Regions from separate parts of the Lysinibacillus irui genome, predicted to be linked through region 3. Evidence: riboswitches for the same ligand, from Rfam matches in the RefSeq annotation. Region 3 holds a riboswitch; each other region holds the start of a gene.
What was found. A riboswitch is a leader RNA that binds a small molecule or an ion and turns the genes downstream of it on or off. The one in region 3 is predicted to bind cobalamin.
Positions count from the first base shown of each region.

Region 1: it holds a riboswitch for cobalamin, as region 3 does, so the genes downstream of both, OU989_RS02385 (ABC transporter substrate-binding protein) here and OU989_RS10360 (ABC transporter substrate-binding protein) in region 3, are expected to answer to the same signal.
Region 2: it holds a riboswitch for cobalamin, as region 3 does, so the genes downstream of both, OU989_RS09100 (ribonucleoside-diphosphate reductase subunit alpha) here and OU989_RS10360 (ABC transporter substrate-binding protein) in region 3, are expected to answer to the same signal.

Region 1 covers NZ_CP113527.1:485,280-489,633, forward strand. The annotation lists gene OU989_RS02375 (class I adenylate-forming enzyme family protein) at 1-618, shown strand, start outside; gene OU989_RS02380 (acyl-CoA dehydrogenase family protein) at 620-2,287, shown strand; cobalamin riboswitch at 2,345-2,528, shown strand; gene OU989_RS02385 (ABC transporter substrate-binding protein) at 2,671-3,639, shown strand; gene OU989_RS02390 (FecCD family ABC transporter permease) at 3,636-4,354, shown strand, end outside.
Region 2 covers NZ_CP113527.1:1,855,115-1,859,468, forward strand. The annotation lists gene OU989_RS09085 (bifunctional adenosylcobinamide kinase/adenosylcobinamide-phosphate guanylyltransferase) at 1-332, shown strand, start outside; gene OU989_RS09090 (ECF transporter S component) at 364-858, shown strand; gene OU989_RS09095 (hypothetical protein) at 855-1,541, shown strand; cobalamin riboswitch at 1,648-1,837, shown strand; gene OU989_RS09100 (ribonucleoside-diphosphate reductase subunit alpha) at 2,001-4,214, shown strand; gene OU989_RS09105 (ribonucleotide-diphosphate reductase subunit beta) at 4,227-4,354, shown strand, end outside.
Region 3 covers NZ_CP113527.1:2,071,936-2,076,289, forward strand. The annotation lists gene OU989_RS10355 (elongation factor G) at 321-2,258, opposite strand; cobalamin riboswitch at 2,441-2,627, shown strand; gene OU989_RS10360 (ABC transporter substrate-binding protein) at 2,754-3,749, shown strand; gene OU989_RS10365 (NAD(P)/FAD-dependent oxidoreductase) at 3,809-4,354, shown strand, end outside.

The DNA of each region.
Region 1 (4,354 bases), 1.6 Mb from region 3:
AATTTAACTTGTGTGTATGGCTTAACGGAGGCGGGACCAAGTGGCTCATTATTGTTTGGGAAGGAACATGAAACAAAGGCAGGTAGTATTGGTCAGCGGGCCCCGCTTGGTACAGAATTAAAAATTGTCAATGATAATGGAGAAGATGTAAGTGTTGGTGAAGTAGGGGAAATTGTATTACTAGGTGAGGGGAATATGCTTGGCTACTACAAGAATGAGGTAGCGACTAATGCGGCCTTTATAAATGGTTGGTTGAAAACAGGGGACTTAGCTCGAATGGATGAGGACGGCTTTATTTGGATTGTTGATCGGAAAAAAGATGTGATTATTTCGGGCGGTGTCAATATTTATCCGAAAGAAATAGAAGATTGCCTATTAGGCTATGAGGGCATATTTGAAGTGGCAGTTATTGGTGTACCACATCCGCAATGGGGAGAAACGGTGAAGGCGGTTTATTCTGCTAATCAAGAAATTAATGAAAATGCTTTAAAAGAATATTTAGAGGACCATCTTGCGAAGTATAAAATTCCACGCATTTTTGAAAAAGTGAAAGCGCTACCACGAAATGCTTCAGGCAAAATTTTAAAACAATCCTTGAAGGGACAAGAGGTGAGATAGTATGAAAGTTTTACAACAGGAGAAAACGCGGCCGACGAATTTTTTTACAGATGATGAGACGCTCCAAAAAGTGATAGAAATGATGTTAGATCAAGAGTTTTTATCCTACGCAAAGCAAGAGCTAGCGGATTTCGGGGAGCTATGTGCAGGTGATATTGATGCAAGAGCGAAACATACAGATCGACAGGGGGAGCCTCGCCTTCAAAGGTATGATGCTTATGGTGAAGAGATATCAGAGGTTTGGGTCAATGATGGCTACAAAAAAACAATTGAGGAGACATATAATACAGGCATTGTTGGCTACGTGCACAAGGATATTCCGCAGCTAGGGCGCAAAGGAAATTATGTCTATAGCTTTGCGCAAGGCTATTTGCTGTCCCATGCAGAGCCAGGTTTTTATTGTCCTGTGACATTAACAATGGCTACTGCCTATCTATTAGATCATTATGCTGATGACGAGGTTAAACAGCGTTTCTTACCACATGTTTGTGCAACAGGTGATACAGAGTTATATGAAGGAGCAACATTTTTAACTGAACGTCAAGGGGGCTCAGATGTAGGGGCGAATGTTGTGGAAGCGAGAAGGGAAGGCAATGAATTTCGCCTCTATGGTGAAAAATACTTCGCTTCCAATGCCGGTATGTGTGGGGTAGCAATGGTGTTGGCACGTCTAGAAGGTGCACAAGCAGGCTCTAAAGGATTAACCTTATTTGCTGTTCCTTGGCGTAAAGAAGACGGAACGGCAAATCATCTACGTATTCGACGACTAAAAGATAAGTTGGGTGTTCGGGCAGTTCCATCTGGTGAGGTTGAATTTGATGGTGCACTTGCTTATGTTGTAGGTGAACAAAGTAAGGGGATTTATTATATGCTGGAGGCACTGAATCTCTCAAGAATTTGCAATGCCGTAGCATCGATTGGGATTATGCGTCGAGGTTTCTTAGAGGCGAAGCATTATGTGACAAATCGATATGCATTTGGCAAGCCTTTAACACAATACCCAATGATTCAAGATACATTAGGGAAATTTGCAGCTAAGCTACATGTAGAAGTAGCGACCGTTTTTGATCTTATTCAATTATACGATAAAGTAACGAATGGGCATGGAACACAACAAGATGTTATTATGAATCGTTTATATATTGCCATTATGAAAAAGGAAACGGCAGAGCAAGCGGTTCATTATGCTAGTGAAGCAATTGAATTACATGGTGGCAATGGTTATATTGAGGACTTTGTGACACCGCGCTTACTGAGAGATGCTCAAGTGTTGACGGTATGGGAGGGCACGGCTAATATTCTGGCGTTAGAGCTTATTCGGTTAGTGGATAAGTTTCAGGCACATGAGCTTTTTGTCAATGAGATGGAAGAACGGTTAGAAAAATTAACAGATAGCGCTTTGGTGCAAATTGTGAGAGAGCAATTGGTGAAACTAGCTGGGATCTTACAAATTTTTAGTGCTTTAGATGATGCCACGAAAACATTTGAAGCAAAAGATGTTGCAAAGAAAATGGCGCTGTTATATGAAAGTGTCGTAGCAGTTGAATGGGCGCAAAAATTTGGTGGAAAGTATGAAAAGCTTGCGGACGTTTATTTAGAACAGGCATGGTCATTGCGACAAATTGGAGATCAGATGAAAACCGTACAATATTTTTCTGATATTGTATAGAAGCTAGAAGTCGTCTTGAATAGGGGCGACTTTTTTTCGTTTTCATGTATAATAAAATCAACTGAATAGTATAAAGGTTCTTTACTTAAGTAAAGTGAAAAGGGAAAACGGTGTAATTCCGATGCGGTCCCGCCACTGTAAATGTGAGTTTTTTCAAAAGATGCCACTGATGATATTCGGGAAGGCTTGAAAAGACGTAATAAGCATAAGCCAGGAGACCTGCCTTTATAGTATAGACATAACAGCCTACGAGGATAGGGTGGTGGATTTTGTATCAGTTCTTTGGTGCAATGTTAACCCCTCATCATTCGTAGATTAGGGGTCTTATTTGTGTAGGAGAATTTCTGCCCAAATAAAGCACAGATCAACGAAGGAGGATTCACATGAAGAAATTTTGGAAGATAGGATTATCAGCATTTTTAACACTAGGGTTGCTAGCTGCCTGTGGCCAAGAGGAGAAAAACGACAAGTCGTCTAATGAACCGCAAACACAGCAAGAGACATCACAGGTGGACGAAGCAACTTTCCCAATGACCATAACAGATGCCATTGGCAAGGATATAACACTAGAAGCTCCTCCAGAGAAAATTGTTTCACTTATTCCAAGTAATACTGAAATATTATTTAGCCTTGGTTTAAAAGATGAAATAGTAGGGGTTACAGACAACGATGATTATCCACCAGAGGTAGCTGAAAAGGAAAAGGTTGGCGGTATGGAATACAATATTGAAAAAATTATTGCCCTCAACCCAGATATCGTTTTTTCACATGAATCTAGCATGTCTCTTTCAGAAGCAGCGATTGAACAGCTTGAGTCAGCGGGTGTAAAAGTATTTGTCGTCAATAATGCACAAGATTTTAATGAGACATACACGACGATTGAGCAGCTTGGTCGAGCTACAGGGAAATTGCCAGAGGCTGAAGAAGTTATTGCCAACATGAAGGCGAAGGTAGAAGAAGTGCTGGCCAAAGTAAAAGATGTTGAACCAAAGAAAGTGCTAGTAGAAGCATCTGATGAGCCAGATATCTATACAGCTGGGAATGGTACGTTTATGAACGCGATGCTTGAAATGATCCATGCAGAAAATGTAGCGGCAGATGCTGATGATTGGTATAAAATTGATGCAGAACAGATTATCGCTAAAAATCCAGATGTCATCGTGGTGACATATCACTATGTACCAGATATTTTAACTAAAATACCACAGCGTGCTGGCTTCGATACAATTAATGCTGTGAAAAATAAAGCAATTGTACAAGTAGATGAAAACACAACAAGTCGTCAAGGTCCTCGTTTAGGAGAAGGTCTTGAAGAATTAGCAAAAGCGATCTATCCAGAGGTATTTAAGTGAAAAAAATAGCAGTAGCCTATTTAGTAACAGGCACGCTTCTTCTTATTAGCATCTGGTGTGGCGTAGCAATAGGCTCAGTGCATATTCCATTTGAAGTATTGTGGAATCAGGCGGTTGATGAAACAGCCGCCAATATCTTTTGGAAAATCCGCTTGCCACGTGTATTGTTAGCGGGACTAGTAGGGGCTTCTCTTGCTATTGCAGGAGCTGCCTTTCAAGGTTTGCTAAAAAATCCATTAGCAGATCCATATACACTAGGTGTTTCATCTGGTGCTTCGGTTGGTGCTGTAATGACGATCTTTTTTAGCCTATCTATACCTATTGTAGGTTTATATGCATTACCCATTTTTAGTATGATTGGCGCTATTATCACGATGGTAGTTGTGATGAGTTTTGCTAGAATGGTAGACCGTTCATTAAAAATGGAGACATTGATATTAACAGGTGTTATTTTTAGTTCATTTTTAGGTTCACTCATTTCTTTAATGATTGCTTTATCTGGTGAAGAGCTACGCCAAGTCGTTGGTTGGTTACTTGGATCTGTATCAATGCGTGGATGGCCATATGTCCAAATGATTATCCCGTTTGTTTTGATTGGCTCACTTATGCTATGGACACAAAGAAGAGAGCTAAATGTTTTATTATATGGTGAAGAGAGAGCGAAACATCTTGGGGTTAATGTAAAGCGGAGTAAGCATTTGATTTTAGCAGGTGG
Region 2 (4,354 bases), 220 kb from region 3:
AAGAGCGACAGGTCGCCCTTGTCGATGGCAATCTACCAGAGATCGCACCAGCCTGTGAAGTGCTAGTGATTAGAAATTTAGAAAACTGGTTGATGACTCAAAATCTAGAGGACGATGACCAAGTGGTTCAAGCGGTACTTGCAACCTTCAGGAGGCTTGAACAGCACTGTATGCTAGCGCTCATTGTTAACGATATGGGGCGCGGTGTTGTGCCAATAGACAAACAAGCGCGACTCTTACGCGATACATGTGGTCGTTTATATCAGGCTTTATTCATTGAAGCCGAGCAAGTTGTACGTATTTGGTACGGACTTGCCGAACAGCTGAAGTAAGGTAGACATACTACAGAAAAGAGGAAATGGAATGGATCGACAAAGATTAAGGAATTGGATATTGACGGCAATGGTTGCTGCCATTTGTGCAGTAGGGGCAGTCATTAAGGTGCCGGCATTTATTTCGACTGCTGCACTCGACTCGGCTCCTGCCTTTTTGGGCGTAGTCTTTTTATCCCCATTTTTAGCAGGGCTTGCTGGATTTATCGGTCATTTTATTACAGCGTTGACTGCTGGATTTCCATTAGGACCACTACATCTTATCATCGCGGTCGAAATGTTCATCGTCGTATGGATCTTTGGTGTGATGCATAGAAAAGGTCTACATGTTTGGAAATGGCCAGTTGCACTCGTATTGAATGGCATTGTGGCACCATTACCGTTTTATTTTTTAATTAGCCCTGCCTTTTTCTGGGGTGCATTAGGTAGCATTCTTATGGCAACTGTTATTAACCTAGTCATTGTTGCAGTAGTGATGCCTGTTTTATCAAAGGTCTTTTTGCGTAAGGAAGGTCGCGTTCAATGAGAAATGCTATGAAAGTGGGCACGTTCATTGTGACAATGGATAATGCGGCAGCCATTGGGGAAAAGCCACAAGATGTAGTGTCAGCATCTGACCAACTAACAGCTTACATGACAGCACGTGTGACATTTTTAGAGCAGCTTGCGGCACAGGCATTACCTTGCCAAGTTTTACTCGCTAATTTCTCTGGTGATACGGCATGGACACGTTATGAAAGAGGTATTCAACAGGTGTTTGAGGAAACTGGTATAGCCTGTCCTGCAATCGCAGGAAGTACGGAATCGAATATGCCCACGCTACAGTCAGGTGTAGCCATTACGATGCTTGGGGAAATACAACAACGTCAACCATTTGACCATGAACAGCTCAGCTGGTACACTTATGGCTTGCCGCTTGTAGGGGAAGAAGTGTTAGCGCATCCAGAAGACGTTGCACAGCTTCAGCCCATTTTTCAGGCATGGCAGGCGGATATCGTGCAGCAAGTTTGGCCAGTCGGGTCAAAGGGGCTACAAGGCGAATTAGCGCGTCTTTTTGGACAGCAACAAGTTGAAAGTTCGCTTGATCTGACCAAATCAGCAGGTCCTTGTTCGGTCATTTTGCTTGGCATCGATCCTAAAAAAGAGCAGCAGGCACAAAATTTTTTCCAAAGAAATTTTGAAAAACTACGCAAAACTGCACCGTATTAGGGCTTGTTTCGAGCAAAAGGGCTGCCTTAAAAATCGCAAGGTACGAAACACCTATTGCAACACGAAACACAATATGTTAGATTTGTTTAGGAGTTAAAACACAATATATAGTATTTGGACAAGCGGTACCAATATGGTTTAAAAGGGAATTCGGAACAAGAGTCATCTTAAGCCGAAGCTGTCCCCGCAACTGTAAGTGCTGACAAATAATCAAGAGACCACTGTTGAAAAAACGGGAAGGTGATTATTTGGAGGAAGCATGAGCCAGGAGACCTGCCGAGATGTTCAAGACAGCAACACATTCTTCGGGGATTGAGAAGTGGAGGCGAGAGATTTGTTCACTTCTTTGTGTGCACGTCCTTCATTTCCATTTCCGATTTTACAGCGATCACGTAACCGATAGATGTTGCGTGATCGCTTTTTGTGTTGCTTGGAGAAAGAAAGGGAGAGAATGTGTACATGACAATTCAAATCGAACAGCAACTAGCTAAGTTAAAAAATAGTTACACGGAGGATGAGCTTGAAAGCTTTGTAAGGTTATCGGATCGTTGGCTACGAAAAAACGACAATGCCACATTTGAAGCATGGGCGGATGCGATGATTTTACAAACACTTAGCCTAATTGATGAGGAAGAGCCCTATTGGACATTTGTGGCTGCACACATTTATTTAGAAAAATTATACGATCAATTTGCAACGCGACGTGGCGTTTCACCAAAGGATGTTTATCAAAAATTTCCAGCTCATCTTGCACAATACACTGAAGCGGGCTTATATCATGAAAGCTTAACAACAAAATATAGTGAGCAGGAGCTTCAACAATTAGCCAGCTATTTAGAACCTAGTCGTGACGAGCTATTCACGTATATTGGCTTGAAGACATTAATGGATCGTTATGTTGTACGTGATTATACAAAAACACCTGTAGAGCTCCCACAAGAGCGTTGGATGGTCATTGCCATGACATTAATGCAGGATGAAACAGAAGATCGTCTAGAAAAAGTGCGAGAAGCTTACTGGGCGATGAGTAATTTATATATGACTGTTGCAACACCGACACTATCAAATGCTGGTAAGACACATGGTCAGCTTTCAAGTTGCTTCATCGATACAGTGGATGACAGCCTACAAAGCATTTACGATACGAATACGGATGTCGCAACATTGTCTAAATATGGTGGTGGTATAGGCGTTTACATGGGCAAAATTCGTAGCCGTGGCTCGTCCATTAAAGGCTTCAAAGGTGCATCAAGTGGTGTGCTACCGTGGATTAAGCAGCTCAATAATACGGCTGTCTCTGTCGATCAGCTAGGGCAACGTCAAGGAGCCATCGCGGTTTATCTTGATGTTTGGCATAAGGACGTCTTTACGTTTTTAGATTTACGCTTAAACAATGGTGATGAACGACTACGTGCCCATGATATTTTCACAGGGCTATGTTTACCAGATCTATTTATGGAAACAGTAGAAGCCCGTGGAGAATGGCACCTATTTGATCCACATGAAGTACGTGAAGTGATGGGCTTCTCTTTAGAGGATTTCTACGATGAAACAAAGGGCAATGGCTCCTTCCGCACGAAATATGCAGCATGTATTGCTAATCCGTTATTAAGCCGTGAAGTAGTACCAGCCATCGATATTATGAAGCGTATTATGCGCTCACAACTCGAAACTGGCGTTCCATTCATGTTTTACCGAGATGAAGTGAACCGCATGAATCCGAATAAGCATGAAGGAATGATTTATAGTTCGAATTTGTGTACAGAAATATTCCAGAATATGTCAGCAACGGAGTTTGAATCCATTACATTAGAAGACGATGTTATCGTGACTCGTCGCAAGCCTGGAGATTTTGTGGTTTGTAACTTGTCCTCTATTAATCTAGGAAGAGCCGTGCCTGCTAATGTCTTAGAGCGGTTAATTCCGATTCAGGTACGTATGCTTGATAATGTTATTGCGTTAAATACTATCCCTGTGAAACAAGCAGAGCGTACGAACCTACGCTACCGTGGTATTGGACTTGGCACATTTGGCTGGCATCATTTATTAGCCTTAAAGGAAATTCAGTGGGAATCAGATGAAGCTGTAGAATTTGCGGACAAGCTTTATGAGGACATCGCCTACCTAACAATTCGTGCCTCTAACGCTTTAGCAAGCGAAAAAGGAGCGTATCCATTATTCGAGGGCTCTGATTGGCAAACAGGTGCCTATTTTGAAAAGCGCGGCTATGATAGCGACAAATGGAATGCTTTACGTGAGGCAGTGGCGAAAGAGGGAATGCGAAATGGCTATGTTATGGCAGTAGCCCCTAACTCATCGACATCGATTCTAGCAGGAAGTACGGCGTCAATTGATCCGATTTTCCAAAAGAGCTACTCAGAAGAGAAGAAGGATTACAAAATTCCTGTAACGGTACCAGATTTATCACCCGTAACGACTTGGTACTATAAATCAGCTTATTTCATCGATCAAAATTGGACAATCAAACAAAATGCAGCCCGTGCTCGCCACATTGACCAAGGCATTTCACTAAATTTATATGTTCAAAATACGATTAAAGCAAAGGATTTACTGGCACTGCATATGAATGCTTGGGCAAGTGGTGTGAAAACGACCTATTATGTACGCTCCACATCAGTAGAATTATTAGAATGTGAGTCTTGTGCAAGCTAGGAGGAAAAAACAATGACAACGATTACGAAACGACAAATTATGGATAAGGAAGCACCTAACCGTTCTACAGGTATCGTTAATGGGCGCTCCTCCAATATTTTAAACTGGGATGATGTCCGCTTTAGCTGGGCGTACCCTAA
Region 3 (4,354 bases):
TAAGCCCTCCAACCAACGGAGGGCTTATTTTAATTAAAGAATATCGCTGCTTGAGTGAAGAATACCCGCGAAAGGGGAGGAAATACCCGCGTTTGAGCGAAGAATACCCGCGGAAGGAGAGGAAACACCCGCGCAAGAGCGAAGAATACCCGCGGAAGGAGAGGAAACACCCGCGCAAGAGTAAGGAATACCCGCACTAGAGCGAAGAAAACCCGCGAAAGGAGCAAACACCCGCGCTAGAGCTAGGAATACCCGCGGAAGGAAGAATCCCTGCCGCCAAGAGCAAATCCCCACGTGAGCGGTGCCACCCAATCCCAATATTATTGGCAATGCATGGCGGCTTGTGCTTCTTGCCAAGGGACGGTGTAGCCTTTGCCTTTCGCGCAAAAGATGCTAGAGGAACTATATTCAGGGTCGGCATTTTTATCGTAGCCAATTTGTGCAATGACTTCCTCGGGGTTATGGCACACATCATAGCCGTCAAACTGTAGTGTTAGTGCGCCCTTTCCATTTGTATAGGCAGCATAGGTTGTGCTATAGCTCATCAAAGTGGCAACGGGCGCACGTCCTGTTAGCACAACATCTGTTTCCGTCAAGATTGGGTCATCGAATGTACCCGCTGCTTGTTGAATGTCGGTCATCATGCGGCCAATAAAGTCATTAGAGGCTTTCATTTTAAAGCGATAGTATGGCTCCAGTAAGACATTCTGCGCTTGCTCAAGTCCTTGGCGTAACGCTCGGAAAGTAGCTTCTCGGAAATCACCGCCCGATGTGTGTTCATTGTGCCCGCGACCTGTCAACAGCGTAAAATGAACATCGGTTAGCGGGAAGCCTGTCAGTAGTCCATGATGCTCCCGTTCAAATAAGTGCTTTTCAACAAGTCGTTGGTTACCTACTGATAAATCATCCGCATGACAGGCATTGCTAAAAGTTATGCCTGTTCCACGTGGATTTGGCTCCATTAATACATGCACTTCCGCATAATGCTTGAGTGGCTCAAAATGGCCATAGCCTGTAACCGTTGTCGCAATTGTCTCCATGTATAAAATTTGTGGCTCTCCGAAAGAAACGACTAATGAAAAACGCTTCTGTAATACCTCAACGAGTACCTCTAGCTGAATAACGCCCATTATATGCACGTGGATTTCCTGGAATTTTTCCTGCCAGAGAACACGTAATGAAGGCTCTTCCGCTTCTAACAAACGAAAAATTTGTAGCACTTCTTTAATATGTTGGTCGCCTTCATATTGTACCTTTGCCTGTAAGGTTGGGACGAGCTCGTACGGCTGCGATTGTGTAGTACTGCCAATGCGGTCTCCAATAGTTGCCTGACTTAACCCTTTAACAGCAAATATCTCACCCGCTTCAACATGTTGAACGGTTTCAAAGCGATTGCCATTATAAAGGCGAATTTCTGTGATTTTTTCTGTTGTCTCGCCAAAGGTAAATTCATCCCGCACATGTAAGGACCCCTGCATGGCCTTCATAAAGGTTAAACGCTGGTGGCCGTCGTGTCGTATTTTAAAAACCTCTCCCTGAAACGGTGCATCCTGTTCAAAATGAGTATCGGTTAATAGAGGAAGCTGGGCAATAAATTCCTGAATGCCCTCATCCTTTAAGGCCGAGCCTGTAAAGCAAGGGAAAGCACATTCACTTGTAATCATGTCCTTTAGCTGTGCTAGACATTGTTCATGTTCCAACGATTCATTCAAAAAGGCATCGAGTAATTCTTCATCTCGCTCTGCCAGCCATTCCATCATACTACTAGAAAGATAATCTGCTCGAAGCGGTTCATCGATCAACAAGACATCTGGTGAGCAATCTTTACGTAGCTGCTTCATGACTGCCTCTACGTTGGCCCCTTCACGATCGATTTTATTGATAAAAAAGAAGGTTGGGACATGATATTTACGTAACAGCTGCCATACTGTTTCTGTATGACCTTGCACGCCCTCCACTGCACTGATAATAATAATGGCGTAATCCATGACTCGAATGGAACGCTCCATTTCAGGGGAGAAATCGACATGCCCTGGTGTATCAATTAACGTGTATGTATCATCGCCGATGTTCATGCGACCTTGCTCGGCAAATATGGTGATGCCACGCTTGCGCTCTAATTCATGATTATCGAGAAAGGTATCCTGGTGATCGACACGGCCTCGGGCTTGAATACTATTTGTATGAAAAAGTACTTGCTCAGAAAATGTTGTTTTCCCTGCATCGACATGCGCAAGTACACCAATTGTTTTGTACATAACCAATCCTCGTTTCTATCCATTGCTTTCTTCCCATTGTAACAGAATTCTCGTAGAAATATTTCTTGTAAAATAGTTCGTCTTTATGTCGAAATAGTGCTAATATAATGGGGATTATGGATGTCACGCCATGTTCCTCATTGCGTGATTAATCTTCTTCTGCTAGTCTATCAATAGTATTAACCATTATAAAATGTATTGGTGCAAATGGCATTTGTCATTTGCTTAAAAGGGAAATCGGTGTAATTCCGATGCTGTCCCGCAACTGTAAATGGGGAGTCTATACAACGTGCCACTGTAGTGTAGCTATGGGAAGGCGTATAGATGATGAACCTAAGCCAGGATACCTGCCAATATGAACTGTTAACTAAGAACCACGAGGATGGGGATAGTGATAAAGGTGACCATACCATTTTTTCACTATGCTTCTCTCTTGGCGACAAGAGGGTTTTTTTATGCCCTCAAAACTATATTCATAACAAAGGAGATTAGGACATGAAGAAATGGAATAGTTTATGGCTCATCATGGTCATTGCCTTAGTAGCTGTTTTAGGCGCTTGTAATGCAACGGACAACAAAGAGTCTGCAGAACAGGGTGAAAAGGTTGAGCCGTCCGAGACAGCAACAACAGAAGTAACGATCGAAAATAATGATACAACGCAAACATATAAGGAAGCACCAAAAAAAGCGATTAGTTTAAATCAGCATGTAACGGAAATCATGCTGGCATTAGGATTAGAGGATTCCATGGTAGGAACAGCTTACTTAGATGATACAATCTATGAGCCATTACAAGAAGCTTACGATAAGGTCCCTGTGCTTTCAGATCAATATCCAACGAAGGAGCAAGTAATTGATGCAGAGGCGGATTTCTTATATGCAGGCTGGAAAAGTGGCTTTGGTGAAAAGGGCGTAGGAACTCCGGAAGAGCTAGAGGCATTAGGGATTCATACGTATTTACATACAGCTTCCAATATGACAAAGCCGACATTAGAGGATATTTTCACTGATATTCGCAATATCGCGAAGATTTTCCGGGTGGAGGATCGTGGAGAAGCCTTAATTGAGCAAATGACGAAAGACGTAGAAAATGTACAGTCGAAATTACCGAAAGATGATGAAAATTTACGTGTGTTAGTGTTTGACAGCGGTGAAAAGGATATCTTTACAGCTGGTCAAAACTTTATGAATGAGCTAGTGACCATCGCTGGTGGTCAAAATATTTTTGGTGATGTGGAATCCGGCTGGACAACCGTATCAAAAGAAGATGCAGTAGACCGTAACCCAGAGGTGGTGGTTGTCATTGATTACGGTGAAACAACAGCAGAACAAAAGATTCAATTCTTAAAAAATGATCCCGCATTAAAGGAGATGGAAGCTGTTAAAAATGAGCGCTTTGTTATTCTTCCGCTATCAGCAGCATCTGAAGGAGTTCGAGCAGCAGAGGCGATTGAAATTTTAGCAAAAGGCTTCTATCCTGAAAATTTTTAATCTAACAACAATCCGAGCTAGCGTTTTTGCTAGCTCCTTTTTCATAAGGAGAGATATCCATGAATGCATTTCAAAAAAACGTACCAGATCAAACCTTCGAAACACTTAGCCAACAAGGCGAATTTACACGCTTAGCTGTCAGTCCTGGCATTATTAATAAGCATTACACGCCAGCACAATTTCAAAAAATAGCCGAGATTGTTGGAGAAAAGGGGGCAATTAAGTATTCGGCTTCTTATAGTATTATAGTATCCGTCCCGACGAGTGCTGCCGCACAAGCTGTTCAAGCCTTACAGGAAGCGGGTCTACATATTGCACCAGCAGTACCTAATATCGTCATGAAGGCATGTGATTTTTGTGATGGTGAAAAAATGGAGGCAGTGCATATTACAGAACAGCTCTATCATACGTTAGAGAGGATTCAGGTCCCTTCGAGAGTGCGTGTTAACGTGAATGGCTGTGCATCTGCCTGCTATAACCCATCTTTTGATGATATAGGACTCGTTTATCAAAACGAAAGCTTTGATGTTTATTTAGGGGCTATACCGATGGGGGCAAAGGCACAGGCTGGCACATTATTTGCAAAAAAGGTAGGGGTAGAACAG